Accumulibacter sp.: one gene and its partners. The protein of the gene in region 3 interacts with the protein of the main gene of each other region in a pairwise test. Links are inferred from orthologs where the notes say so. Each region holds a gene or a part of one and is shown on either strand. Other genes may lie near its edges. The genes, in order: V5B60_RS02030, hypB and V5B60_RS19280.

Region 1 (6,363 bases), 3.9 Mb from region 3 along the record:
GATTCCTTGCGGGCCGTCCGGCCGCAGCTCGAACGCGAGCTGGGCCAGGTCACGGGCCTGCGCATCGCGCGCAAGGCACTTGCCGAGGCCAGCGTCGCCGTCGTCGTTCCCTTCGTCTGGCAGCCGGCGGCGAACGGACCGCCGCAGCACGGCGTCTGCAAGGTGCTGCGGCCGGGCGTCGAGCAGCGGCTGGAAGAGGAACTCGCCATCTGGCCGGCGCTCGGCAGCCACCTCGAGGAGCGCTGCGTCGCGCACGGGCTGCCGGTGTTCGACTACGCCAACACCCTCGACAGCGTTGCCCGCCTGCTCGCCAATGAAGTCCGCCTGGAGCGCGAGCAGGCTCATCTGCGCCAGGCCGCCGAGTTCCATGCCAACGCAGCGGACATCGTCATCCCGCATCTCTTCCCTTTTTCGACACCGACCGTCACCGCCATGCAGCGGGTCGATGGCTGCAAGGTGACGGTGCAGGATCTGCCGCCGAGGGAGATGCGACGGCGCGCCGAACGAGTGGTCCGCGCCCTGCTCGCGCAGCCCTTCTGGCGAAGCGGCGAGGCCGGGGCCACTTTCCATGCCGACCCGCACGCGGGCAACCTGCTGGCGATGCCGGACGGGCGACTGGCCATTCTCGACTGGGCGCTGACGACGACCCTGTCCAAACGGCAATGCGAAGCGGTCGTGCAACTCGTTCTCGGCGCCCTGACACTGAACCACCGGCGTGCCTGCATGGCGATCGCCGGGCTCGGCCACGTGATCGACGACGAACAGGTCGAGGCCGCAGTCGGACAGGCGATCGGCCGGGTACGCAGCGGCCGCTTCCCGGGGTTCGACTGGATGACGTCCCTGCTGGACGCACTGGCGGCGACTTCGGCAGTCCGCTTCCCCGAAGACGTCAGCCTGTTGCGCAAGGCGCTGCTGACCCTGGCGGGTGTCGCCGCCGACGTGTCGCCGGACATGGCGATCGATGGCGTCCTCGTCCGCGAAGGGGCGAGCCAGTTCATCGCCAGCCTCTGGTGGCGGCCCTGGGTCTGGCCGGACCGGCGCCCGCGCGGCGGCGCCCACCTCTCGAATGCCGACCTGTTCGGTCTCGGCGCCGAGATACCGGCCAGCGTGCTCCGTCTCTGGGCCGGGAGCCGCATCTGATCGCAACCGCTGGCCCGGGCGCAGACGCGCCGGCATCAGCGCGCGCAGGTCGCAGGCGCGGCGACGATGACCGCCTGCAGAACGGCAGCGACATCCGTGTTGGTGATGTAGCGGCCATCATTGAAGCCGAGCACCTGGGCCAGCCCGGGGTCCACACCGTCGACTTCGTCGTAGAAGCGGTCGGCACCGGCCCCCTTGGCCCACAGCAGGGTGTTCTCGTTGGTGTGGGTGTGGTAATGCCACTTGACCCCGGGCAGGTTGCCCGCGCCGTTGTTGCGGATGGGCTCGAAGGCGACGCTGTCGGAGTGCGGGCCCATGGGCATGCCGTTGCCGTGGTCCGTCAGAACGATGAGCAGGGTCTCGTCCCAGCTGCTGTGGGCCTGCACCCAGTCCACGGCCACCTGCACCGCCCGGTTGAAGTCGATCTGCTCCTCGATGATGCCGGCGGTATCCCTGGCGTGCGCGGCCCAGTCCACGGCGCCGCCCTCGACCATCAGGAAGAAGCCATCGCTGCCCTTGCTGAGGACGTTCAGGGCACCCCGGGTCATCGTCTCCAGGCTTGGCACGGTGTCGATGTAGGCCTTGCCACTGGGAGTCGGGGCCCCGCGTCCGACCACGGCGCCGTCGCGACGGTACTGCAGGGTGTCATGGACCTGCGGCAGGCCGATGATCTTGCGGCCGGTCAGCGCCAGGGCGCCTTTCGCCAGTGCCTCGAAGTCGGACCTGGTCTGCACGAGTTGCCACTTTGCGCGGTCGTTGACCGTGTTCCAGGCGGTCCGCGACATGTAGCCGCCGCCAGTGCCGGTGTCTTTGGCGAAGACCGGTGCGGCGCGCAGCCTGCCGTTGCTGTCGTAGTCGGGATGGCCAGCACCCATGATCAGGTCGACCGCCGGGTTGTCGACCATCGCCTGGCTGATCTCGCCGTAGTTGTTGCGATTGCGGTTCGTCGCAGCGAAAGCGGCGGGCGTGGCATGGGAAAAGGGCACGCTCGAGACGATTCCCGTCGCCTTGCCCTGCGCCTTGGCACACTGGGTAATCCAGGCGAGGTCCTGGGCGAAGTTGTCGACGCCGATGGCGTTGTTGTAGGTTTTCACGCCCGTCGCCAGGGCGGTGCCGGCGGCGGCGGAATCGGTGTGGTCGCGCTTGATGTAGTCGTAGCCGTTGAAGTGACTCGGAAAGCCACCGTAGTTCCCGGCGTTTGGCGTCTTGTCCCACGCGCTGGCCGGATCGTACGACACCGTCGGCACAGCGTTGTGGGTCGGTGTGGTCGAGGTGTTCAACGGATAGGTGGTCATGCCCAGCTTCACCGGGAACCGGTCATAGGCTTGCATGCCCTTCCGACCGTATTGATAGTAGCTGGCCATGTCCCAGGTGCCCCAACTGGCACCGTCGCTGATGAACAGCAGCACGTTCCGCGCCGGGGCGGCCTGGGTGAGGGTGGCGGCAAGGCACAGGGTGAGCAGGCCCAAGGTAGCGAGCAGGTGGCTGGCGATTCGCGCGCGCATCAGGATCTCTCCGGCAATGAACAGGGAGCGGGAGCCGACTTTATACCCGAAAGATGGCCCGAAGCCAGACGCCGGCCACGGATTCCCTGCCCGGCGCAGTGACCGTCCCGGTCCCCACCGCGGGGCCGTCTGCCGCTGGTCGATCATCTTGCCCGCGCCGGGGTCGTCGGCGAGCAGGAAGCGCAAGGACTGTCGCTGCAGCATGGATTGATAGACGGCAGTGATCTGGTGCTGCAGCGGCTCGACGACCGAGGCATGGACGGCCAGAGCGGGATCGAACAGGTGCGCGAGGCGGATGCGCTGCGCGTCGGAAAGCAGACGGAAGAGCGCACCGTCGCCGTCAAGACTCCACGGGAGGCCTTGCTCGACGATGTCCAGCATGGGCTCGCTATCCCAATAGAGCAGCTGATTGGCCACCTTGCGGTCGGCGGTCTTGTCGGTCAGCCCCTGCGCTTCGGAACCGAACCACTGCACGTTGACCACGGTGACCAGGCTTACCGGGAAGACACCCGGCGCTGGCGCAACGGCGACATCTTCCGCGATATCGTCGGCAAGTGCATCCGGGCCCTGGTGAGCCGGGACTGGTGCGGGTGCTGGCAGGGCAACCTCCGGCCAGGGGGGAAAGCCTGGCGGTGTGAAGCGGTCAGGCGACCGCCCAGGTGGCGCCGTGTCCGTCCCCCCGACCGGCAACGACCAAGGTCCCGGTACGCGGCAGGCAACGCCCCACGCCAATGGCGTTCTTCCGCATCGGCTCGATCATGACGGTCGTCGCTTCCACTCCCCGGTTGGTCGTCAGCGTTTCGCCGATCTGGCGGCTGCTCGGCGCCGCGCCTTGCGCCTCGCGGAAGATGCCGAGAACCATGCGCTTGCATTCGCCCGGCCGGAAAAAGCAGTTCCGCACCCGATGGACGTTGATCCGGATTATCCGCAGGTCGAATTGCGGGGAAAACAACTCCTGATCAGCCCGGCGCCAGCCGACACCGCCGCACCGCCGTCAGAATCCCGCGCAAAATCTCGATCGGCGGCGGCGGGCAACCGGGCACGGCGACGTCGACCGGAATGACGTTGGCGACGCGTCCGCAACTCGCGTAGCTCTCGCCAAAGAGCCCGCCGTCGCAACCGCAATCGCCGACGGCGACGACCAACTTGGGCGCCGGCGTGGCCTCGTAGGTTCGGCGCAGGGCCACTTCCATGTTCCGCGAAACCGGTCCGGTGACCAGCAGCATATCGGCGTGGCGCGGGCTGGCGACGAACTTGATACCCAGCCCTTCGATGTTGTAGTACGGATTGTTCAGCGCGTTGATTTCGAGTTCGCAGCCATTGCACGAGCCGGCATCGACCTGGCGGATGGTCAATGCCTGGCCAAGAATGGCAAGTAGTTCGTGCTGAATGCCGTCGCCTTCGACACCGTGCGCGGCGCTGAATTCGGGCGCCGCTTCGCTGCGGATGCCCTGCCCTGCGATCTTCTTGAGGATTCGCCACATCAGAGATCGTGCCCCGTGTAGCTAAGGTTGAAGGACTTGTTGATCAGCGGGAAGTCCGGAACGATATTGCCGATGACCGCGTGCTCGAGCACCGGCCAGTTCTGCCAGGAGGGGTCGTGGCAGTGGCAGCGGCGGATTCTGTTGGCGCCACGCTCGCCGTCCCACTCGAGGGCGACGAAGACTTCGCCGCGCCAGCCTTCGATCCACCCTGCGCCAAGGGCAAGCTTTGCCGGCAGCCGCAACTCGCCACGGATATCGCTTCCACGGTCGCTCTCGCCCAAGCGCAGAAGGATGATGCGAATCAGGCGCAGCGATTCGAAGACCTCGTCGAAGCGTACGGCGACCCGCGCCGCGACATCGCCGCCGGTCCGCGTCGCCATGTTCACGGCAAGCTGATCATAGGGGGCCCATGACTGGTCGCAACGCAGGTCGGCAGCCTGCGCGCTGGCACGGCCAGCGAGACCGGTCAGCCCGAGGCGGGCGGCGAGTGGGGGCGGCACTTGGCCGGTGGTCATGAAGCGGTCCTGCAGGCCGGAATGTTCATCGTACACCTGTCGCAGGTCCCGCACTTCGCGCTCGATGGTGTCGCATTGTCGCGTCAGGCGGTCGGCAACCGCGCGCTCCACGTCTGATGCCACTCCGCCGGGGACGACGCAGTCCATCATCAGTCGATGGCCGAAAGCTTCGTTCGAGAGGCGTAGCCAGTCTTCCCTGAGTCGCGAGAACTGCGCCAGTCCGAAGGCGAAAGCCGCGTCGTTGCCGAGCGCACCCAGGTCACCGAGGTGATTTGCGATTCGCTCACGTTCGAGCAGCAGCGCGCGCAGCCAGGCGGCACGCGCCGGCACCGCATAGCCGGCAATCGACTCCAGCGCCGTGCAGTAGGCCCAGGCGTAAGCGACTGTCGAATCGCCGGAAACCCTCCCGGCCAGGCGATGGCCGTCGAGTGGCGACAGCTCGGTGAAGCGCTGCTCGATCCCCTTGTGCTTGTAGCCCAGGCGCTGTTCGAGACGCAGCACTTTCTCGCCGACGACCGAGAAGCGGAAGTGCCCCGGCTCGATGATTCCAGCATGCACGGGTCCGACGGGTATTTCATGCACGCCATCGCCTTCGACGCGCACGAAGGCGTAGTCGGCGACTTCTCTGGCCGCACCAGCCCGCCCTGCCGCAGCATCGCGGCGCAAGGGAAGGCAAGCCTCTGGCCAAGTGCCATGGGCTAGCCACGGCCGCCGGTCGGCGGCACCGTCCGCAGCAATCCCCAAGAGATCGGCGGCAGCCCGCTGCATGCGGCCCGCAGAGGGGAACAACGACGCCAGGTCAGGATAGCCTGCACCCCGCTCGGCGAGCGGCAGGTCAAGCCACAGAAGGCCTTCGCGCACGGCATAGGCAGCCGAAACGACGAAACCGCCCGCGGCGCCGCGCGTCCGATCGGAGCCCCACAGCGCAACCAGGCGACCGCCCTTCGCCGCCACCCCGCGCGCGACCACTGCCCAGGTCTCCGAGCGCACCGTCGCGCGCCAGGCCGGCAACTCGCCCGGCAGGCGCTCGCAATCGAGACTGAAGCCGGCGATCGGCATCGCTTCAGCCGCCAATCATCCGGGCAGCCTGGCGATACCAGGCGTCCAGGTAGGGCGGGATGTACAGACCCAGCATCAGGCCGAGACCGAGGTGGGCGAAAACCGGAACCAGCGCCGGCGGATGAGCCAGCGGCCTGACCGAGGTTTCGCCGAAAACCATTGGCTGCACCCGGCTGAAGACGGCGGCGAAGGCGACGCCGAGAGCGAGCAACAGGAAGGGCGTCGCCCACGGCTGATCGCGCATGGCGGTGGTGAGAATCAGGAATTCACTGGCGAAGACGCCGAAGGGCGGCATGCCAAGGATCGCCAGCGAGCCAAGCATCATCCCCCAGCCGACGGTTGGGCTGACCTTGATCAGACCGCGGATGTCGGCCATGTTCTGTGTCGCGGCCTTCTGCGTCGCATGACCGACGGCAAAGAAGATCGCCGACTTGATCAGCGAATGCACGGTCATGTGCAGCAGACCGGCGTAGTTGGCGATCGATCCGCCCATGCCGAAGGCGAAGGTGATGAGGCCCATGTGCTCGATCGACGAGTACGCGAACATGCGCTTGACGTCCTTCTGGCGCGACAGGAAGAACACCGCCACGACCACCGACAGCAGGCCGAAGGCCATCATCAGGTGACCGGCCAGCGGGCTCGCCAGAGCCCCGTCGGTCA
Region 2 (10,601 bases), 2.0 Mb from region 3 along the record:
CCACCGCCTGCGCTGCCTGCTGCTCGGCGAAGCGCTCGCGGATCTCGGCATTGCGGCCGAGACGATGCAGCGCCGCTGCCGCCATTCGCCAGGGCTCGCTGGCGGCGCGGTCGCCTCCCGGCAGCGCCAGCGGCTGCAGATGTCCGAGTCGTTCGAAGCGGGCGCCGTCGACCTGCAGCAGTTCGCCACCCCAGGCAGCACCGTCGGTTCCCATGCCGACCCCGTCGAGCGACAGCGCCAGCGTGCTGCCCTCGATCCCGTGTTCGGCCAGCACCGCGGCGACATGCGCGTGGTGGTGCTGCACGCCGAGCAAGGGCAGGCGCAACTGCTGCGCGAAATCGCTGGCAAAACGCGTCGAATGGAAATCCGGGTGCAGATCATGCGCGACTATCGCCGGTTCGACGCCGAGCAGCCGGATCATCTGCGCCACCGTCTCGTCGAGGAAGTCACAGGCGGCGGCGTTGTCGAGGTCGCCGACATGCTGCGAGACGAATGCCTCGTCACCGCGCGTGACGCAGACCGTGTTCTTGAACCAGCCACCGAGCGCCAGTACCGACGGTCCCGAACGCGGCAGCTTGATCGCCCGCGGCGTGTAGCCGCGAGCGCGGCGGATGAACTGCAGACCGCTGCTGGTGATGCGCGCGACGCTGTCGTCGCAACGGGTAACGATGTCGCGATCGTGCATCAGGAAGGCATCGGCGATGCCGTAGAGTCGCAACAGCGCCTCACTGTTGCCGATCACCAGCGGCTCGCCACCCGGATTGGCGCTGGTCATCACCAGCGCCAGGTCCTGCGCCCGCTCGAGCCAGCCGAGTCCCGCCGGGCGCCTCGCCGCTTCGTGGAAGAGCAGGAAGTGCAGCGGCGTGTACGGCAGCATGACGCCCAGCCAGGCGAGCCCGGGTGCGACCCCGGGCAGCGCCGCGTCGCAACCGCTGCGCTTGCGGATCAGGATCGCCGGCCGCGTCGGCAGGGTCAGCAGGCCGGGTTCGCCGATGCCCATCTGGACGAAGGACGCCGCCGACGCCGGGTTGGCCAGCATGACGACGAACGGCTTCTGCTCACGCTGCTTGCGCTCGCGCAGCAGCGACACGGCCACCGCGTTGCGCGCGTCGCAGACGAGATGGAAGCCGCCGAGCCCCTTGATGGCGACGATCCGCCCGTCGCGCAGCAAATCCAGGGCCATGGCGATGGGATCGCCGGCCAGCCGGTGCCCCTCGCTGTCGAGCAGGAACAGTTGCGGCCCGCACTTCGGGCAGCAGTTGGCCTCGGCATGGAAACGCCGGTCGTCGGGGCGGCGGTACTCGGCCTGGCAGCGCGCACACATGGGAAATGGCTTGAGGCTCGTCCGCGAGCGGTCGTAGGGCAGGCCGCGGCTGATCGTGTAGCGCGGCCCGCAGTTGGTGCAATTGGTGAAGGCATGCCGCCAGCGGCGGCTGGCGGGATCGAACATCTCGGCGAGGCAGTCACGGCAGACGGCGGTGTCGTGACCGATCATCGTCGCCGCACGGCCGCTGCGGCTGTCGATGATGACGAAACCGTCGCCGGCGCGCGCCGGTGCCGCATCACGCGCCACCACCGAATTGATCCGGGCCAGTGGCGGCGCCTCGTGCTGCAGGCGCTCGACGAGCGATTTCACCTGCCCGGCGGCACCGCGCACTTCGATCTCGACGCCACGGGAATCGTTGCGGACCCAGCCGGCCAGGCCCAGTTCCCGCGCCAGGCGCCAGACGAAGGGACGGAAACCGACGCCCTGGACGACACCGCTAACGCGGATGTTCTGGCAAACGTTCTGCTCAGCCATCGCAGCACCTCGTACCGCTGGACAACAGGTTCTCAAGCTCGGCGACCCGCCGGCGCAGTGCGTCGATCGTCGTCTTCCTGCTCCGCTGCGCCGCGGCGCAACCCTCGTCGAGCCAGGCCAGCCATTCAATGAAACCCTCGCCGGTGGTCGCCGACAGCCGCATCACGCGCAACGCCGGATTGACCTGTCGCGCATGGGCGATCGCCAGGTCGACATCGAAGCTCAGGTGTGGCAGCAGATCGATCTTGTTGAGCAGCATCAGCGACGCGGCGGCAAACATGTTCGGGTACTTGAGCGGCTTGTCCTCGCCCTCGGTGACCGAGAGGATCACCACCTTGTGCGCCTCGCCGAGGTCGAAAGCCGCCGGGCAGACGAGGTTGCCGACGTTCTCGATCAACAGCAGCGAGTCATCGCCCGGTGACAGGCGTTGCAGCGCGTGGCCGACCATGTGCGCGTCGAGGTGGCAGCCCTTGCCGGTGTTGATCTGCAATGCTGGAACCCCGGTCGCGCGAATCCGCTCGGCATCGCGACTGGTCTGCTGGTCACCTTCGATGACCGCCAGCGACAAGCGGCCACGGAGCAGTTCGATGGTGCGGCAGAGCAGCGAGGTCTTGCCCGACCCGGGGCTGGAAACCAGGTTGAGCGCGAAGATCCCCTGTTCCTCGAAGCGGCGACGGTTCTCCGCCGCATAGGCGTCGTTGCTGGCCAGGATGTCGCGCTCGATCTGCACCAGACGCGCTGGCGTCGTCGCCGTACCGGGTCCGCCGCGATGCCCGTGATGCCCGTGATGTGGATGGTGTTCGCCATCCCCGTGATGTTCGTGATGTTCGTTCCGGCGGTAACCACCATCGGCGTCGGCCGGCGTCGCCACACCTGCCGGGCGATACCGCCGTGCCTGCCCCGATTCCGGCAACGCGGCCGCATCGGTGCTCGCCGGCGCCGGCACCGACTCGCCCGCGACGCGCGTGTCCCCGACGCCACAACCACAAGTCGTACACATATTGCTGTCTCCTGTTGTTATTCGACCTCCAGCTCCTTGACCCGCATCTCGGTACCACCGGTCGCCTGCACCGGGTGACCGCCGCAGGCAGGGCAGGGGTCGTACAGCGCCGCGAGCGGCACCGTCTGATGACAATTAAAGCATAAACCTTCACCCGGCACCTGCACGATTTGCAGGCGCGCTCCTTCGGCCAGCGTGCCGCGTGCCACTGCGGAAAAACAGAAGCCGATGGCCTCCGCTTCCACCGCCGCCAGCTCGCCAATCTCGATCGCCACCGTCAGCACCCGCCGGAATCCCTGCGCCCTGGCCGCCTCCTCGATGAGGTCCACGATGCCGACGGCCAGGGACATCTCATGCATCGACGAGCCTGCAGCTGCAGGGAACGCAGGGGTCGAGCGACAGCGCCAGACGCTCGGCGGCGAAGCGTGCGGCCCGCTGGCTGGCCGCCGGGAAGCCGCTGATCTCGCGCACGAAAGCACCTTGCGGATGGAAATTCCATTCGGTGGGCGCGACGATCAGGTAGTGTGCAACGCCATCGCCGGCCAGCTCGAGACGATGCAGAAGAGTGCCGCGCGCCGTTTCGACCCGCGCCAGGCCGACGCCGGCGCGCACCGGGCTGGCGTCGAGCAACGCCGACAGACGCGGCGGATCGGCCAGCGCGGCCGCCAGCCAGCACAACTCGAGCCGGCGTGCCAGCAGCCGCGCCGCGAACCGCCTGCCCGCGGCAAGCAACCGGGTGATCGCCGCATCGCCCACCTGCCGCGCGAGGGCGCCGGTCTCGGCCACCTCGCCGGCGCGGGTCGGCAGGAGTGCGAAGTCCGCGAGCAGCGCCATGCGCTCCCATTCGGCTGCCGGCAGCACCGGCAGCAGCGGCGCCGCCGCGATGTGTGGCGACTCCTCGCCGGGCGACGGCAGCTCGGCTTCGCCGAGCCAGCGCGCCAGATCGGCGGCAACTGCCGCCGCCGACCGCCGGTCGGAAGCGGCCCGCAGGCGACGGCGCCAGTCGCCACAGTCGGCCACGCGGGGCGGCCGCAACGGATCGGCGAGCAAGGTCGGCCAGGCAATCAGCAGGTGGCAGAGGTGCTCCGAAATGGTCTCCAGCGCCACCGGCAGCGCCAGTTCGTCGAGCGCACCAGGCGTCAGTCGCTCGCCGCGCGCCGAACGGACGCACAGCGCGGCAGCGGCGGCCTGCGCCTGACGGCAGATGCCGAACAGCTGCAGGACGCGTTCGCTCACGGCTGCCGCCGGCAACCGACGCAGCAGCGACGCCACCTGCGGCCGGTTTGACGCCACCGTGGCGGCAACAATCCGCTTCCCATCCCAGGTCAATGCCAGATCCAGAGAACCCTCTTGCACGGCCACGCTCCCGGAAATCACTCGCAAACGATACTAGAGGCCATTGAATCCATTTTGATTTCGGTCAATCCGGGGCTAAACTCGCGGGTTCACAATACGCCCTTGCCGGCACTGACCCCGACCCGGACCCCCTCTGGCATGCTCGAAGCTTCCAATCTGGAATGTGTGCGCGGTGAACGCCGCCTGTTCGCCGGCGTCAGCTTCCGTCTCGCGGCTGGCGAGATGCTCGCCCTGCAGGGCCGCAATGGCTCCGGCAAGACCAGCCTGCTGCGCATGCTGTGCGGCCTGACGCCAGCGGCCAGCGGCGAGATCCGCTGGCGTGGCCGGCCGATCGCGCGGTTGGGCGAGGAATTCCGCAGCGAGCTGTGCTTTCTCGGTCACCAGAACGCGATCAAGGAGGAACTGACGCCGCTCGAGAATCTCCTGGCGACGGCGCGACTGGCGCAGGAGGCGCTCGACGAGGAGGCGGCACTCGCCGCGCTCGAACTGGTCGGGCTGCTCGGCCGCGAGGACCTCGCCTGCCGCTATCTGTCGCAGGGACAGAAGCGACGCGCCGCGCTCGCCCGCCTGGTGCACGAGAAACGCGCGCTGTGGGTGCTAGACGAGCCCTACGTCGCGCTCGACAGGGCGGCAATCGATCTCGTCGCCGGGCTCGTCGGGGCGCACCTGCAACGTGGCGGGCTGGCCGTGCTGACCACCCATCAGGCGGTCGCGGTATCCGCCGGCAGCGTTCGCGAGCTGACGCTCGGCGACGATGCTGCATCGCAGCAACGATTGTAGCCAGCCCGATGCTATCATTGATCCGTGCAGTCATCGGCCGCGACCTGCGACTGGCGATGCGGCGGCAGGCCGACATCGTCGCCGCGACGTTCTTCTTCATCATCGTCGTCAGCCTGTTCCCGCTCGGCGTCGGGCCGGAACCGGAGCAGTTGCGACGAATGGCTCCGGGTGTGCTGTGGGTCGCCGCGCTACTGGCGACGATGCTCTCGCTGCCGCGCCTGTTCGCCGACGATCATCGCGACGGGACGCTCGAGCAACTGGCGCTCGCGCCGCAACCGCTGGCGCTGATCGTCCTCGGCAAGGTGATCGCGCACTGGCTCTTCGCCGGGCTGCCGCTGGTCCTGCTGGCGCCGGTGCTCGGCATCCAGTTCGACCTGGCGGAGGACGCGCTGGCGGTGCTGACGCTGTCGCTGCTGATCGGCACGCCGGCGCTGTCCGGGATCGGCGCCATCGGCGCCGCGCTGACCCTCGGCGTGCGCGGCGGCGGTGTCCTGCTGTCGCTGCTGGTCCTGCCGCTGTACATTCCGGTGCTGATCTTCGGCGCCGGTGCCGTCGATGCGACGGTCACCGGCCTCGGAGCGCAGGCCCACCTGTCGCTGCTCGGCGCCCTGGCGCTCGGTGGCGTGTTTTTTGCGCCGTGGCCAACGGCCGCGGCGCTGCGAGTCGCCCTGGAATAGATGAGCAACAGACTGATCAACTGGTTCAGGTATGCCAGCCCGCAGAGCTTTTACCCGCTCGCCGGCCGCATGATTCCGTGGTTCTGGGGTCTCGCCGCGATCTTCGGCGTCGCCGGCCTCGGCATCGGCTTCCTGCTGGCGCCGACCGACGCGCAGCAGGGCGAGGGCTACCGGATCATCTTCCTGCACGTGCCGGCATCGTGGCTGTCGATGTTCATCTACCTGGTGATGGCCTTCTGGGCGGCGACCGGACTCGCCTTCAACACCCGCCTGTCGGGGATGATGGCGTCGGCGCTGGCGCCGACCGGCGCCCTCTTCGCCTTTCTCTCGCTGTGGACCGGGGCCCTGTGGGGCAAGCCGATGTGGGGCACGTGGTGGGTCTGGGACGCGCGCCTGACCTCCGAACTGATCCTGCTCTTCCTCTACATCGGCTTCATCGCCCTGCAGGCGGCGATCGACGACCCTCGCCGTGCCGACAGGGCGGGCGCGATCCTGGCGCTGGTCGGGGTGGTCAACATCCCGATCATCTATTTTTCGGTCCAGTGGTGGAACACGCTGCACCAGGGCGCTTCGGTCAGCCTGGCCAAGGCTCCGAGCATGGCGGCGATGATGCTCTGGGGCATGCTGCTGTGCGCGCTCGCCTGCTGGATGTACAGCATCGCGGTGGCGCTGATGCGCGTGCGCGTCATCATGCTCGAACGCGAGCGGCATACCGACTGGGTGCGCACGTTGCTCGGCGGGAAGGAATAGGATGATCCACTGGAACAGTCTTGCCGAATTCCTGGCGATGGGCCGGCATGGCCCCTACGTCTGGGGATCGCTGCTGGTGATGGTGCTGCTGATGGTGGCGGAACCGATGCTGCTGCTGCGGGGTCGCAAGAGCCTGATCGCCCGCCTCAGAAGACAGTACCGGGCCGAAGCGGCGGAGCGCGGCCAAGCCAGCGCGACCAGCCAGCGGGGTACGGCAAACAGGAGCAACGATTGAAGCCTCGTCACAAACGCATCGCGCTCATTCTCGGTGGCCTCGCGATCCTCGCCGTCGCCGCAACCCTGGTGCTCAACGCCTTCCGCAGCAACCTCGTCTTCTTCTTCTCGCCGACCCAGGTCGCCGCCGGCGAGGCGCCGCAGGGCAAGAGCTTCCGCATCGGCGGCATGGTCAAGGAAGGCTCGCTGCAACGCCAGCCGGACGGCGTGACGCTGCGCTTCGTCGTCACCGATACCGAGAAGGACATGACCGTCGCCTACAAGGGAATCCTGCCCGACCTGTTCCAGGAGGGCAAGGGTGTCGTCGCGCAGGGCAAGCTCGCCGAAGACGGCGTCTTCACCGCCAGCGAGGTCCTTGCGAAGCACGACGAGAACTACATGCCGCCGGAAGCCGCCAAGGCGGTCGGCGATGCGCACCAGCGGGCGGCAGCGAACAGGGCGGCAGCCGAAGCCGCCGCCCGCACGACCAGGCAGTGACCCGGACGAGACGCCCATGATCCCGGAACTCGGCACCTTCGCCCTCATTCTCGCGCTGTGCGTCGCGCTGACGCAGGGAACGCTGCCGCTGCTCGGCGCCCACAGCGGACGGCAACCGTGGATTGCCCTTGCCCGCCCGGCGGCGATCGTCCAGGCGCTGCTGCTGGGGGCCGCCTTCGGCTGCCTGACCGCCGCCTTCGTGCAGAACGACTTCTCGGTGCTCTACGTCGCCCAGCACTCGAATAGCCTGCTGCCACTGCAGTATCGCATCGCCGCCGTCTGGGGTGGGCACGAGGGTTCCCTGCTCCTCTGGGTCCTGATGCTCGTGCTGTGGGCGCTGGCGGTCGCCCTGTTGTCGCGACAGCTGCCCGATCACATGGTGGCACGGGTACTCGGCGTCCTCGGACTGGTCAGCGCCGGCTTCCTGCTCTTCATCCTGCTCACCTCGAACCCCTTCGAGCGCCTGCTGCCGGGCGCCGAGGAGGGTCGCGACCTCAACCCGCTGCTGCAGGATCCCGGCCTGATCTTTCATCCGCCAATGCTCTACATGGGCTACGTCGGCTTCTCGGTGGCCTTTGCCTTCGCCATCGCGGCGCTGCTCTCCGGCCAGCTCGACGCCGCCTGGGCACGCTGGTCGCGACCGTGGACGACCGCCGCCTGGATCTTCCTGACGCTGGGAATCGCCCTCGGCTCGTGGTGGGCCTATTACGAACTCGGCTGGGGCGGCTGGTGGTTCTGGGATCCGGTCGAGAACGCGTCGTTCATGCCCTGGCTGGTCGGCACGGCCCTGGTGCATTCGCTGGCGGTGACCGAAAAGCGCGGCAGCTTCAAGAACTGGACGGTCCTCCTCGCCATTTCGGCGTTCTCCCTGTCGCTGCTCGGTACCTTCCTCGTCCGCTCCGGCGTCCTGACCTCGGTGCATGCCTTCGCCACCGACCCGCGGCGCGGCATCTTCATCCTCGCTTTCCTGGTCGCCGTCATCGGCAGCTCGCTGGCGCTGTTCGCCTGGCGCGCACCGAAGGTGGGCCTCGGTGGCCGCTTCGCCCTGCTTTCGCGCGAATCACTGCTGTTGACCAACAACGTGCTGCTCGTCGTCGCCTGCGCCTCGGTGCTGCTCGGCACGCTCTACCCACTCCTGATCGACGCCCTCGGCGCCGGCAAGCTCTCGGTCGGCCCGCCCTATTTCGATGCCGTCTTCGTGCCACTGATGCTGCCGGCGGTGTTCCTGATGGGCGTCGCACCCTTCGTCCGCTGGAAGCAGGCAGAACTCGGCGAGCTGGTGCGAACGCTGCGCTGGGCTTTCCTGACGGCGGCGCTGGTCGGGGCCGGAGCACCGTTCCTCGCCGGCGCATGGAAACCGCTGGTCGCGCTCAGCCTGCTGCTGGCGGCGTGGATCGCCTGCAGCACGCTGCTCAACATCTACCAGCGGGTGCAGGCGACGCGCGCCGGGCAGGCGCTGCTGCCAACGCTCGGCCGGCAGCCGCGCAGCTTCTACGGCATGCACCTGGCGCATCTCGGCATCGCCGTCTTCATCGTCGGCGTCGCCATGGTCGGCGGCTACCAGACCGAGAAGGACGTGCGCATGGACATCGGCGACACCGTCAGCGTCGGTGGCTACGTCTTCCGCTTCAACGGCGTCCGCCAGCAGCAGGGTGCGAACTACCGCGCGCTGGTCGGCGACGTCGATCTGATCCGCGACGGGCACACGCTGCGCAAGATGTACCCCGAGAAGCGTTTCTACGTCGCGTCTTCGATGCCGATGACCGAAGCGGCGATCGATACCGGCCTGCTGCGTGACGTGTACGTCTCGCTGGGTGAACCGATCGACAAGTCGCGACCGGAAGCGGCGTGGGCGGTGCGCGTCTACCACAAGCCATTCGTCGACTGGATCTGGGGTGGCTGCGTGCTGATGGCCATCGGCGGACTCGCCGCGATGAGTGATCGTCGCTACCGCATCAAGGCGCGCGCGCCCTCGGCACAGCCGGCATCGGCTGCCACGCCCGTGCCGCAGAACAGTTGAGGGATCGCGCATGAACCGGTTTCTCTGGCCGTTGATCGGCTTCGTCGTCCTCGTCGTCCTGCTCGCCGTCGGCCTCAACCTGAACCCGCGCGACGTGCCCTCGCCGCTCGTCGGCAAGCCGGCACCGGCGTTCTCGCTGGCGCGCCTGGATGCACCGGAGCAGCAGTTCTCGCCGCAGGAAATGCTTGGCAAGGCCTGGCTGCTCAACGTCTGGGCATCATGGTGCGTCTCCTGCCGGCAGGAGCACCCGCTCCTCGTCGACCTGGCGAAGCGCCAGACTGTGCCGCTGATCGGCCTCAACTACAAGGAAGTGCGCGGCGACGGAGCGATCGACAGCAGCAGGCTCGACGCCGCCGCCGAGAAGCGGATGGTCATCGAGCGCGCTGGCGGCTGGCTGGCCCGGCATGGCGATCCGTACACCCTTTCCGTGCTCGACATCGACGGCCGCGTCGGTATCGACTACGGCGTCTATGGCGTCCCCGAAACCTACGTCATCGACAAGGCCGGCATTATCCGCATGAAACACACCGGCCCGGTGACGCCGGACATCCTCGCCGGCAAGATCCTGCCGCTGCTCGCCGAGCTGAACCGATGAGCCGCTGGCTGCTCATCGTATTCCTGCTCCTCACCGCCATCGCCGGCAGCCGCCTGCAGGCCCGGGAGGCGGCACCGCTCGCCGCCGACGAGGCGACCGAGAAGCGCCTGGTGGCGATCTCCTCCGAGTTGCGCTGCCTCGTCTGCCAGAACGAGTCGCTGTCCGGATCGAACGCCGAACTGGCCAACGACCTGCGCCGCGAGATCCGCAGCCTGATCCGTGACGGCCGCAGCGACGCCGAGATCATGGAGTTCATGGTCAGCCGCTACGGCGATTTCGTCCGTTACCGGCCGCCCCTGAAGGGGACGACGCTGCTGCTCTGGTTTGGTCCCGGCCTGCTCTTCGTCGCTGCCCTGGGCGCGCTTCTGCTCCACCTGCGGCGGCGCGAGCGCGCACTCCGCAAGCAGCGCCCGCTGAACGCCGACGAGACGCGGCGTGCCGAGGCGCTGCTGCACGATCCGGACGCGCCGCCACGGCCATGACTTCTGCCGACCGGGCCGCAGGTGCCCAGCATCGCCTCATTCCACCGCCACCGGCCAGCTTCCAGTCTGCGGCCAGGGAAGACGCCGCATGACTCCCGCCCGCAGCGGTCCCGACTAGGACGAGCATGACTGCCTTCATCATCGTTGCGGCGCTGCTGCTCGCCGCCGCACTGGCCATCCTGCTGCTGCCGCTGTGGCGGTCGGCGCCACCGGCCGCCGGCGCCGACCGGCGCGAAACCCATCTGGCGATCTTCCGCGACCAGCTCGCCGAACTCGAACGCGAGCGGGACGAAGGCACGCTCGGCGCCGCCGAGGCGGCGCAGGCGCGCAGCGAGCTGCAGCGCCGCCTGCTCGACGAAGTGGAGACGCAGCCGGCCGCACCGCTCAGCCAAGGCGGTGGCCGGCGCACGGCGCTGTTCCTCCTCCTTG
Region 3 (7,238 bases):
TAGACTTGACTGACGAAAGCGTCCGCATCGCGCTGGCCAGGAACCCTCTCGGGCTGCTGGCCGGGTTGACGGGCGAGTGCAAGCGGTCGGGCCAGGCCGACTGGCGGGTGTGACCCCGGTCGTGACAGCCTGATCGGCACGGCTTCCTGTCGCTTCAGGAGGGATGGATCATGAGACTGACCGTCTGGCTGCGCGCTGCGCTGGCTTCGCTTCTCGCCGTTCTTGCCGTGACCGCCAGCGCCGATATCGTCATTGGCCAAGTCGCCGCTTTCAGCGGCCCGCTTGCCCCCACCGGCACACACATGCGGGCGGGTGCGCAGCTCCTGTTCGACGCCGTCAACGCCGAGGGGGGAATTCACGGTGCGCGGATTCGGCTGCTGTCGGCCGACGATGGCTACAAGACCGAAGAGACCGTCCGCCTCGCGCGCGAAATGCTCCGGAACGAGCAGCCGCTGGCCTTCATCGGCTTCGTCGGCACCGGCAACGTCGAGGCGATGCTTGACCAGAAGGTGCTCGCCGACGCCGGCATTCCGCTGATCGCCGTGCGCTCGGGCGCGGAAAGCCTGGTCCGCCGCAACGACCCCTTCCTGTTCATGACGCGCGCCAGCTACGCCGAGGAGATCGACAAGATCACCGACCAGTACGCGACCACCGGCTACAAGCGCTTCGCCGTGCTCTACCAGGACGACGCGTTCGGCAAGGGCGCCCTGGCGAGTGCGAGGGAGTCGATCCAGAAGGCGGCTGGCAGCCTCGTGGCCGAGGCAGGATACGAAAAGAACACGACCCACGTCGCCGCCGCGGTGAAGACGATCGCTGCCGCGCAGCCACAGGCGGTCATCCTGATCGCCAACACCGCCGCCAGCGCCGAGTTTCTGCAACAGTCACGTGCCGCCGGCAACCTCGCCCAGTATGTCGCGCTGTCGGTCACCGACGCCGCCCAGGTGGTGCAGAAGATCGGTGCCGACAAGGCCGAGGGGCTGGCACTGACGCAGGTGGTGCCCGATCCGAACAGCCACACGGTGCCGCTGATCCGGGAGATCCAGCACAATTTCAGGAAGTTCAAGCCGAAGGACGTGACGCTCAACCACACCTTCGTCGAGGGCTATCTCGGCGCCAAGGTGCTGGTCGAAGCACTGCGCCGGGCAGGGCCCGAGCCGACACGGCGCAAGCTGCGTGACACGCTGGAGGGGCTGTCGCAGCATGACTTCGGCGGCGTCTTCATCAGCTTCTCGTCGCGGCGCCACGCCGGGTCGCGTTTCGTGGATATCACCATTCTCAACCGCAGCGGCAAGCTGCTGCGCTGATTCGCCGCCCGCGAACTCAGCCGCAGAGCAGTCGCCAGAACTCGAGCAGCAGGCGGACCGCGCCGGCGATCGACAGCGCCGTGGCCACCGACAGTGCGATCGAGAAGCCGGCCTGGCGCATGCCTATCGTGCGCAGCATCAGCGCGAAGGTCGATACACAGGGAATGTAGAAGGTGATGAAGACGAGGAAGGTGGCGATCTGCACCTCGTCGAGCGGCGGCACGATCTCGATCGTGCCCAGCGCCTGATGGATCATCAGCAGCGACAGCTCCTTGCGCAGCACGCCAAACAGGATCGGCACGCCGAGCAGGGCCGGCAGACCCAGCCACCACTGAGTGACCGGCGACAGAGCCAAGTTGATCCATTCGTCGGCGCCGAAGTGGTCGAGCAGCGCCAGCAGGATGCTGCCCAGCACCAGCAGCGGCGTGACGATGGTGACGATGTCGCTGCACCGCTCCCAGGTCCTTGCCAGCACCGGACGCCAACGCGGCAGCGCATATGGGGGAATTTCCTGGATCAGTCCGACGGCAGCAACGTTGGCGTAGCGTCGCGCGAGCAGGCTGCCGAGCACCGTGAGAACGACGAAGGTGAGGGCGAAGATGGCGAAGACGCCGAATCCGCCAAGGTACTTGCCCCCCATCGCGAGGATGATCGCCGAGCGCGCCGAGCAGGGGACGAAGGCGAGCAGCAGCGTCGCGACGAGCCGCTCCTTGCCGCTGCTGGTTGCCGCCACCATCGAGATGGCCGGCACATTGCAGCCGAGGCCGACGAGGAACGGCGCGGCGACGCCCCCGTGCAGACCGATGCGGTGAAAGCCACGGTCGACGACAAAGGCGACGCGGTGCATGATCCCGGCTTCCTCGAGCGCCACCAGCAACAGCACCAGCGGCAGCATGTAGGGGACGACGATGGCGATGAGACCGATCAGTCCGTCTACCACCGCCCGCCCGACCACTGCCGGGGTGGACGTGGGACGCCACTGCTGCGCCCACTCGACGAGGGGTGCGGCGGTCCACGCGTCGATCGTGCCGCTGATTTCGAACACCACCACAAGGACCAGCGCAAAGACCAGCGTGCTGCCGAGCAGGCCCCAGCGCGGATGCAGGAAGACGCCGTCGAGCAACCGCTGCCAGCGGCCGGCAGCGGCCGTACCACCAAAGCGGCTGACGCTCTCGAAGAGGATCGCTGCCTGATGGTGGCGGTCGGCGTGCAGCTCATCCGGCAGAGGCCGCGGCAGCCGCCGCGCGGCAGCCGCACGCGCTGCCAACACCTGCGGCAGCAATTGCGGCAGATGGCTGGCCAACTCCTGCAGGAAGTACTCGTTGTTCGCCGCCAGCTGCACGCACAGGAAGGGCAGGGGAACGCGCAAGCTCTGCGCCACCGCCGGCTGCGCGAGCAGCGAGCGCAGCGGCTCCAGCGCCGCTGCGAGGTGCGGTCCCGGCGTCCGCACGGGCGGCAACGCCGGCACGCGCGCGGCCTCCAGCGCAGCGGCAAAGAGATCGGTGACACCAATTCCCATGTGCGCCACGGTCGCCCAAACCGGCACGCCGAGCTGCTCCGACAGGGCACGGCCATTCACGTAGACACCCTTGCGGCGTGCCTCGTCGACACGGTTGAGAGCGATCAGCAGCGGCTTGCCGAGCAGGCACAGTTCGAGGCTGAGTTCGAGGTCCCGTTGCAGCGCTGTCGCGTCGACGACCTGGATGAGGACGTCGGGCGCGTCGAAGGACTCTGCCGGCAGGTCGTCCTCGTGTGCCGCCACCGCTGGCTGGCGGTCGCCCCAGAGCAGGTACTCCAGCAACCGGAGGTCACGCGACCCGGGCGCGTGCAGCGAGCCCACCGCGGGCAGATCCACCAATGAGATCTGCTCGAGCCCGATATCGACGACGCACTCATCGCGGGCATCGCCATGGCGCAGAAGTCGGTGCTGCGGCAAAGCACTCGACGCAGCGACGAACAGGCTGCTCTTGCCCGTGCGCTGGTGGCCGACCAGCGCCACGCGCGGTCGCCGCCTGCCGCGCAGCAGGGGCTGCGGCAGCAGGATGCCGACCCTGCCCGTGTTCACCATGCGGCCATCGCTCGCGCCCTCGCCGCCAGCCCGGGCGCGGCGCGGCGCGGCCGCTCAGGGCCGCCAGCCGCCGCAGACGGCGGGCAACCGCCGCTGCTCAGTCGCTGCCGTCGGCAACCAGTCTGCGAATGCCACACGGTGGCGCGACCCAGCGCTCAGTCCTCATCGTCCTGGTCGTCGTCGTGGGTATGGCCATGCCTGATTTCATCGGCGGTCGCCGGACGAACCGCGGTTACCGTGCAGGTGAAGATCAGCGCCATGCCGGCCAACGGGTGGTTGCCATCGAGCACCACCTTGTCGGCGGCGATCTCGGTGACGCGGTAGATCAGGACATCCTCGTCGTCGTCCTCATCGCCGCCCTCTGGAATGCCCTCGAACTGCATGCCCACTTGTAGTTCGTCGGGGAACTGGCTCCGCGGTTCGAGCTGGACGAGCGTTGCATCGTACTCACCGAAGGCGTCGTCGGGCTGCATCCTGACCACCACCGACTCGCCGATGCGCTTGCCGTGGACGGCCTCCTCGATCATCGGGAAAATGTCGTCGTAACCGCCGTGCAGATAGACGAGCGGTTCCTGGCCAGCATCGACCAGTTCGCCTTCGAAGTCGGTGACGCTGTAATCAAGCGTGACGACGGTATTCTTGGCAACTTGCATGTTCATGAATTCAGTTCCTTCACTGCCCGCAGCATGGCGAGCGCGTGGCCCTTGGCGCTGACTCCGTACTCCGCGAGCCGAAGGACGCCTTGTTTGTCGATGATGAAAGTCGAGCGGACAATTCCGGATCTCCGGACACCATTCACCTCTTTCTCCTGCCAGACACCGTACTGCCTGCACGCCAGCCCGTCTTCGTCCGACAGCAGGCTGATGGAGATGCCGTGCTCGTCGCGGAACTCGGCATGTTTCAGACAATCGTCGCGACTGATGCCGAAGATCTGGCAATCGAGCCGCGCGAACTCGTCCTCGTGATCCGAGAAGTCAGTTGCCTGCAGGGTACAGCACGGCGCGCCATCCCTCGGGTAGAAAAAGAGGATGACATTGCTTCTGCCCTGAAAGCGGGCCATGTCGATGAGTTCCATGTCCGCATCGGGGAGGACGAACATCGGCGCCGCCTGTCCTGCTTTCAGCATGCTACCCCCTCAAAGACCCCAACCGCGCACGGATCGTGCGCGGGCGGAGCAGATTCTAACCAAGCTTCCCGGATCTGACTACCGGAAAGAAAAGCTGCAATGCGGCTAGAATGTTCCCCTTCGCCGGCCGGCGGCCCGCCCGCGCAACAGTGCCGCGACCAGCGGGGCGGCGACCACGAGAGACCTCATCCGTAGCAAGCGTCCGAACTGGAGAGAAAATGAAAGCACTCACCGCCCTGCGCCACGCCCTCCCCGTCCTCGCCCTGCTGTCTGCGTCACCCGCCTTGGCGGCAGCCGACCGCCAGACGACCATCGAGCTGGCTGCCGAAGCCAGCCGGCCAGCGGCCAACGACCTGGCGCGCGCGACCGTCTTCGCCGAAGCGACCGGAGCAACGCCGGGCGAGCTGGGCAAACGGGTCAACGGTCTCATCACGGACGGGCTGAAGATGGCCCGCTCCTACGGCAACGTCCGCGTACAGAGTGGCGCCACCCACACGCATCCCGTTTACGGCAAGGGCAACCGGATTGAAGGCTGGCGCATGCGCTCGGATCTGACACTCGAGTCCACCGACGCGGCAGCGCTGTCGGAACTGCTCGGCAAGCTGCAAGCCTCGCTCGGCGTTGCCAACCTGAGCATGCTGCCCGCAGCCGAAACCCGTCGCAAGGCAGAGACCGAGGCGACGCTCGCCGCGCTGGCGGCCTTCCGCGAACGCGCCAAGGTGATCGCCGATGCACTAGGCAAGCCATTCCGGATCCGGCACCTGAGCGTCAGCAGCAGCGGCCGGCCACCGGTGATGCCGGTCATGCGCGCAGCGGCAATGGCGGCCGACGCGGCGCCACCGCCGATGCCGCTGGAAGCCGGCGAGAGTCTGGTCAGCAGCACGGTCTCGGGGCAGATCGAGCTGATCGAATAGCGCTTCCCGCTCGTTCGGCGGGCGGCGGCTGCAGGCTGCTAGGGCCGGACCGTCTTCCCCGTCTGCGCCGCTGCTCCGGACGGATTGCCGGCTGCGGCCTTGGCGGGTGCCGACCCTGCCGCCTTGGCGACCGGCGCGGGCGGCGGTTTCCCGGGCATCACCACCGCCCTCTGGTCTGCCGCCGGCTTTTCCGGAATCTGGACGAAGACCTCTCCCTGCTTCACCATCCCGAGTTCGAAGCGGGCACGCTCCTCGATCGCGTCATAGCCCTGCTTGAGGTCGCGTACTTCGGCATCGAGCCCGGCGTTGCGCAACTCGAGCACCTTGTTGGTCTCCTTCTGCTCCGCCAGTTGCCGGTCAACCTCCCAGACGCGCAACCAGCCGCCCTTGCCCAGCCACAGCGGGTGCTGCAGCAGGACGATGACGACCAGCAGCGCGATAGCCAGCCAGCGCACCTTGTGTCAACCGCGAGCGGCGGTCAGGCGAGGTTGTAGAAGGCGTCGCGACCGGGGTAACCGGCGGTGTCACCAAGATCCTCCTCGATGCGCAGCAACTGGTTGTACTTGGCGATGCGGTCGGAACGCGACAGCGAACCCGTCTTGATCTGCAGTGCATTCATGCCGACCGCGATGTCGGCGATCGTGCTGTCCTCGGTCTCGCCCGAGCGGTGCGAGATGACCGCCGTATAGCGCGCGCGCTTGGCCATCTCGATGGCGGCGAAGGTTTCGGAAAGCGTGCCGATCTGGTTGATCTTGATCAGGATCGAGTTGCCGATTCCCTGCCTGATGCCTTCCTTGAAGATACGCGTGTTGGTGACGAAGACGTCGTCGCCGACGATCTGCACCCCCTTGCCGAGGCGGGCGGTCAACAGCTTCCAGCCGTCCCAGTCGCCTTCGGCCATGCCATCCTCGATCGAGACGATCGGGAAGCGATCGGCCAGATTGGCGAGGTAATCGACCAACTCGTGCGGACTCAGTTGCAGGTGCTCGCCGGCCAGATGGTAGCGACCATCGCGGTAGAGTTCGGACGCGGCACAATCGAGGCCGATCAGGACGTCTCCACCGGGGCCGTAACCGGCGTTCTCGATCGCCTGCATGATCAGTTGCAGCGCCTCGGCATGGCTGCCGAGATTGGGCGCGAAACCGCCCTCATCGCCGACCGCGGTGGAGAAACCTTTCTTGTGCAGGAGCTTTTTCAGGGCGTGAAAGACCTCGGCGCCGCAGCGCAGTGCTTCGCGGAACGACGCCTGGCTGACCGGGAGAATCATGAATTCCTGGAAATCGAGGCTGTTGTTGGCATGCTCACCGCCGTTGATGATGTTCATCATCGGCACCGGCATCTGCATCGGCCCCGAGCCGCCGAAGTAGCGGTAGAGCGGCAGACCGGATTCCTCGGCAGCCGCCTTGGCAACCGCCATCGACACCGCGAGCATCGCGTTCGCCCCGAGACGGCCCTTGTTGTCGCTGCCGTCGAGATGGATCAGCGTCTGGTCGATGAATGCCTGCTCCTGCGCATCGAGACCGACGATCGCCTCGGAAATCTCCGTGTTGACGTTCTCGACCGCCTGCAGGACGCCCTTGCCGAGATAGCGGGCGGCATCACCGTCGCGCAGTTCGATTGCCTCACGCGAGCCGGTGGAGGCACCAGACGGGACCGCAGCCCGGCCCATCACCCCGGACTCGAGGAGGACGTCGCATTCGACGGTTGGGTTGCCACGCGAATCCAGCACTTCGCGGGCGACGACATCAACGACTGAGCTCATGGTCTTTCCTTTGTAGATCGCAACACAATCAAAGCGGCAATCCTTCGACGACCAGCATGTTCAT

What was found.
Region 1: the proteins of V5B60_RS19280 (region 3) and V5B60_RS02030 interact in binary tests that used the Escherichia coli proteins (3 or more experiments, as listed by UniProt). The link is inferred for Accumulibacter sp. from one-to-one orthologs.
Region 2: the proteins of V5B60_RS19280 (region 3) and hypB interact in binary tests that used the Escherichia coli proteins (3 or more experiments, as listed by UniProt). The link is inferred for Accumulibacter sp. from one-to-one orthologs.

What each region holds. Positions count from the first base shown.
Region 1 is NZ_JAZKUG010000001.1:445,873-452,235, forward strand. What follows is about bases 3,417-6,363. They hold V5B60_RS02030 (NADH-quinone oxidoreductase subunit C), read right to left. Parts: upstream 5,704-6,363; coding sequence 4,129-5,703; downstream 3,417-4,128. Other genes in these bases: V5B60_RS02020 (hypothetical protein), read right to left, coding at 3,417-3,507; V5B60_RS02025 (NADH-quinone oxidoreductase subunit B family protein), read right to left, coding at 3,605-4,129; V5B60_RS02035 (hydrogenase 4 subunit F), read right to left, coding at 5,708-6,363. In the rest of the region: V5B60_RS02005 (AarF/UbiB family protein), read left to right, coding at 1-1,140; V5B60_RS02010 (alkaline phosphatase), read right to left, coding at 1,176-2,792; more of V5B60_RS02020, read right to left, coding at 3,289-3,416.
Region 2 is NZ_JAZKUG010000001.1:2,405,750-2,416,350, reverse strand. The notes cover bases 798-3,733. They hold hypB (hydrogenase nickel incorporation protein HypB), read right to left. Parts: upstream 2,802-3,733; coding sequence 1,794-2,801; downstream 798-1,793. Other genes in these bases: V5B60_RS10670 (nickel-dependent hydrogenase large subunit), read right to left, coding at 3,153-3,733; hypA (hydrogenase maturation nickel metallochaperone HypA), read right to left, coding at 2,819-3,160; hypF (carbamoyltransferase HypF), read right to left, coding at 798-1,801. Also shown: more of hypF, read right to left, coding at 1-797; more of V5B60_RS10670, read right to left, coding at 3,734-4,157; cytochrome c biogenesis heme-transporting ATPase CcmA, read left to right, coding at 4,296-4,937; heme exporter protein CcmB, read left to right, coding at 4,946-5,614; heme ABC transporter permease CcmC, read left to right, coding at 5,615-6,364; heme exporter protein CcmD, read left to right, coding at 6,366-6,599; cytochrome c maturation protein CcmE, read left to right, coding at 6,596-7,075; V5B60_RS10640 (heme lyase CcmF/NrfE family subunit), read left to right, coding at 7,092-9,095; V5B60_RS10635 (DsbE family thiol:disulfide interchange protein), read left to right, coding at 9,106-9,690; V5B60_RS10630 (cytochrome c-type biogenesis protein), read left to right, coding at 9,687-10,172; c-type cytochrome biogenesis protein CcmI, read left to right, coding at 10,298-10,601. UniProt on the Escherichia coli protein: Involved in the maturation of [NiFe] hydrogenases. Required for nickel insertion into the metal center of the hydrogenase. Exhibits a low intrinsic GTPase activity, which is essential for nickel insertion.
Region 3 is NZ_JAZKUG010000001.1:4,364,202-4,371,439, forward strand. What follows is about bases 2,277-4,971. They hold V5B60_RS19280 (FKBP-type peptidyl-prolyl cis-trans isomerase), read right to left. Parts: upstream 4,026-4,971; coding sequence 3,528-4,025; downstream 2,277-3,527. Other genes in these bases: V5B60_RS19275 (nucleoside recognition domain-containing protein), read right to left, coding at 2,277-3,372; V5B60_RS19285 (peroxiredoxin), read right to left, coding at 4,028-4,498; V5B60_RS19290 (SIMPL domain-containing protein), read left to right, coding at 4,717-4,971. In the rest of the region: V5B60_RS19270 (ABC transporter substrate-binding protein), read left to right, coding at 171-1,304; more of V5B60_RS19275, read right to left, coding at 1,321-2,276; more of V5B60_RS19290, read left to right, coding at 4,972-5,412; cell division protein FtsB, read right to left, coding at 5,451-5,867; eno (phosphopyruvate hydratase), read right to left, coding at 5,891-7,174; V5B60_RS19305 (DUF1330 domain-containing protein), read right to left, coding at 7,203-7,238. UniProt on the Escherichia coli protein: Folding helper with both chaperone and peptidyl-prolyl cis-trans isomerase (PPIase) activities. Chaperone activity prevents aggregation of unfolded or partially folded proteins and promotes their correct folding.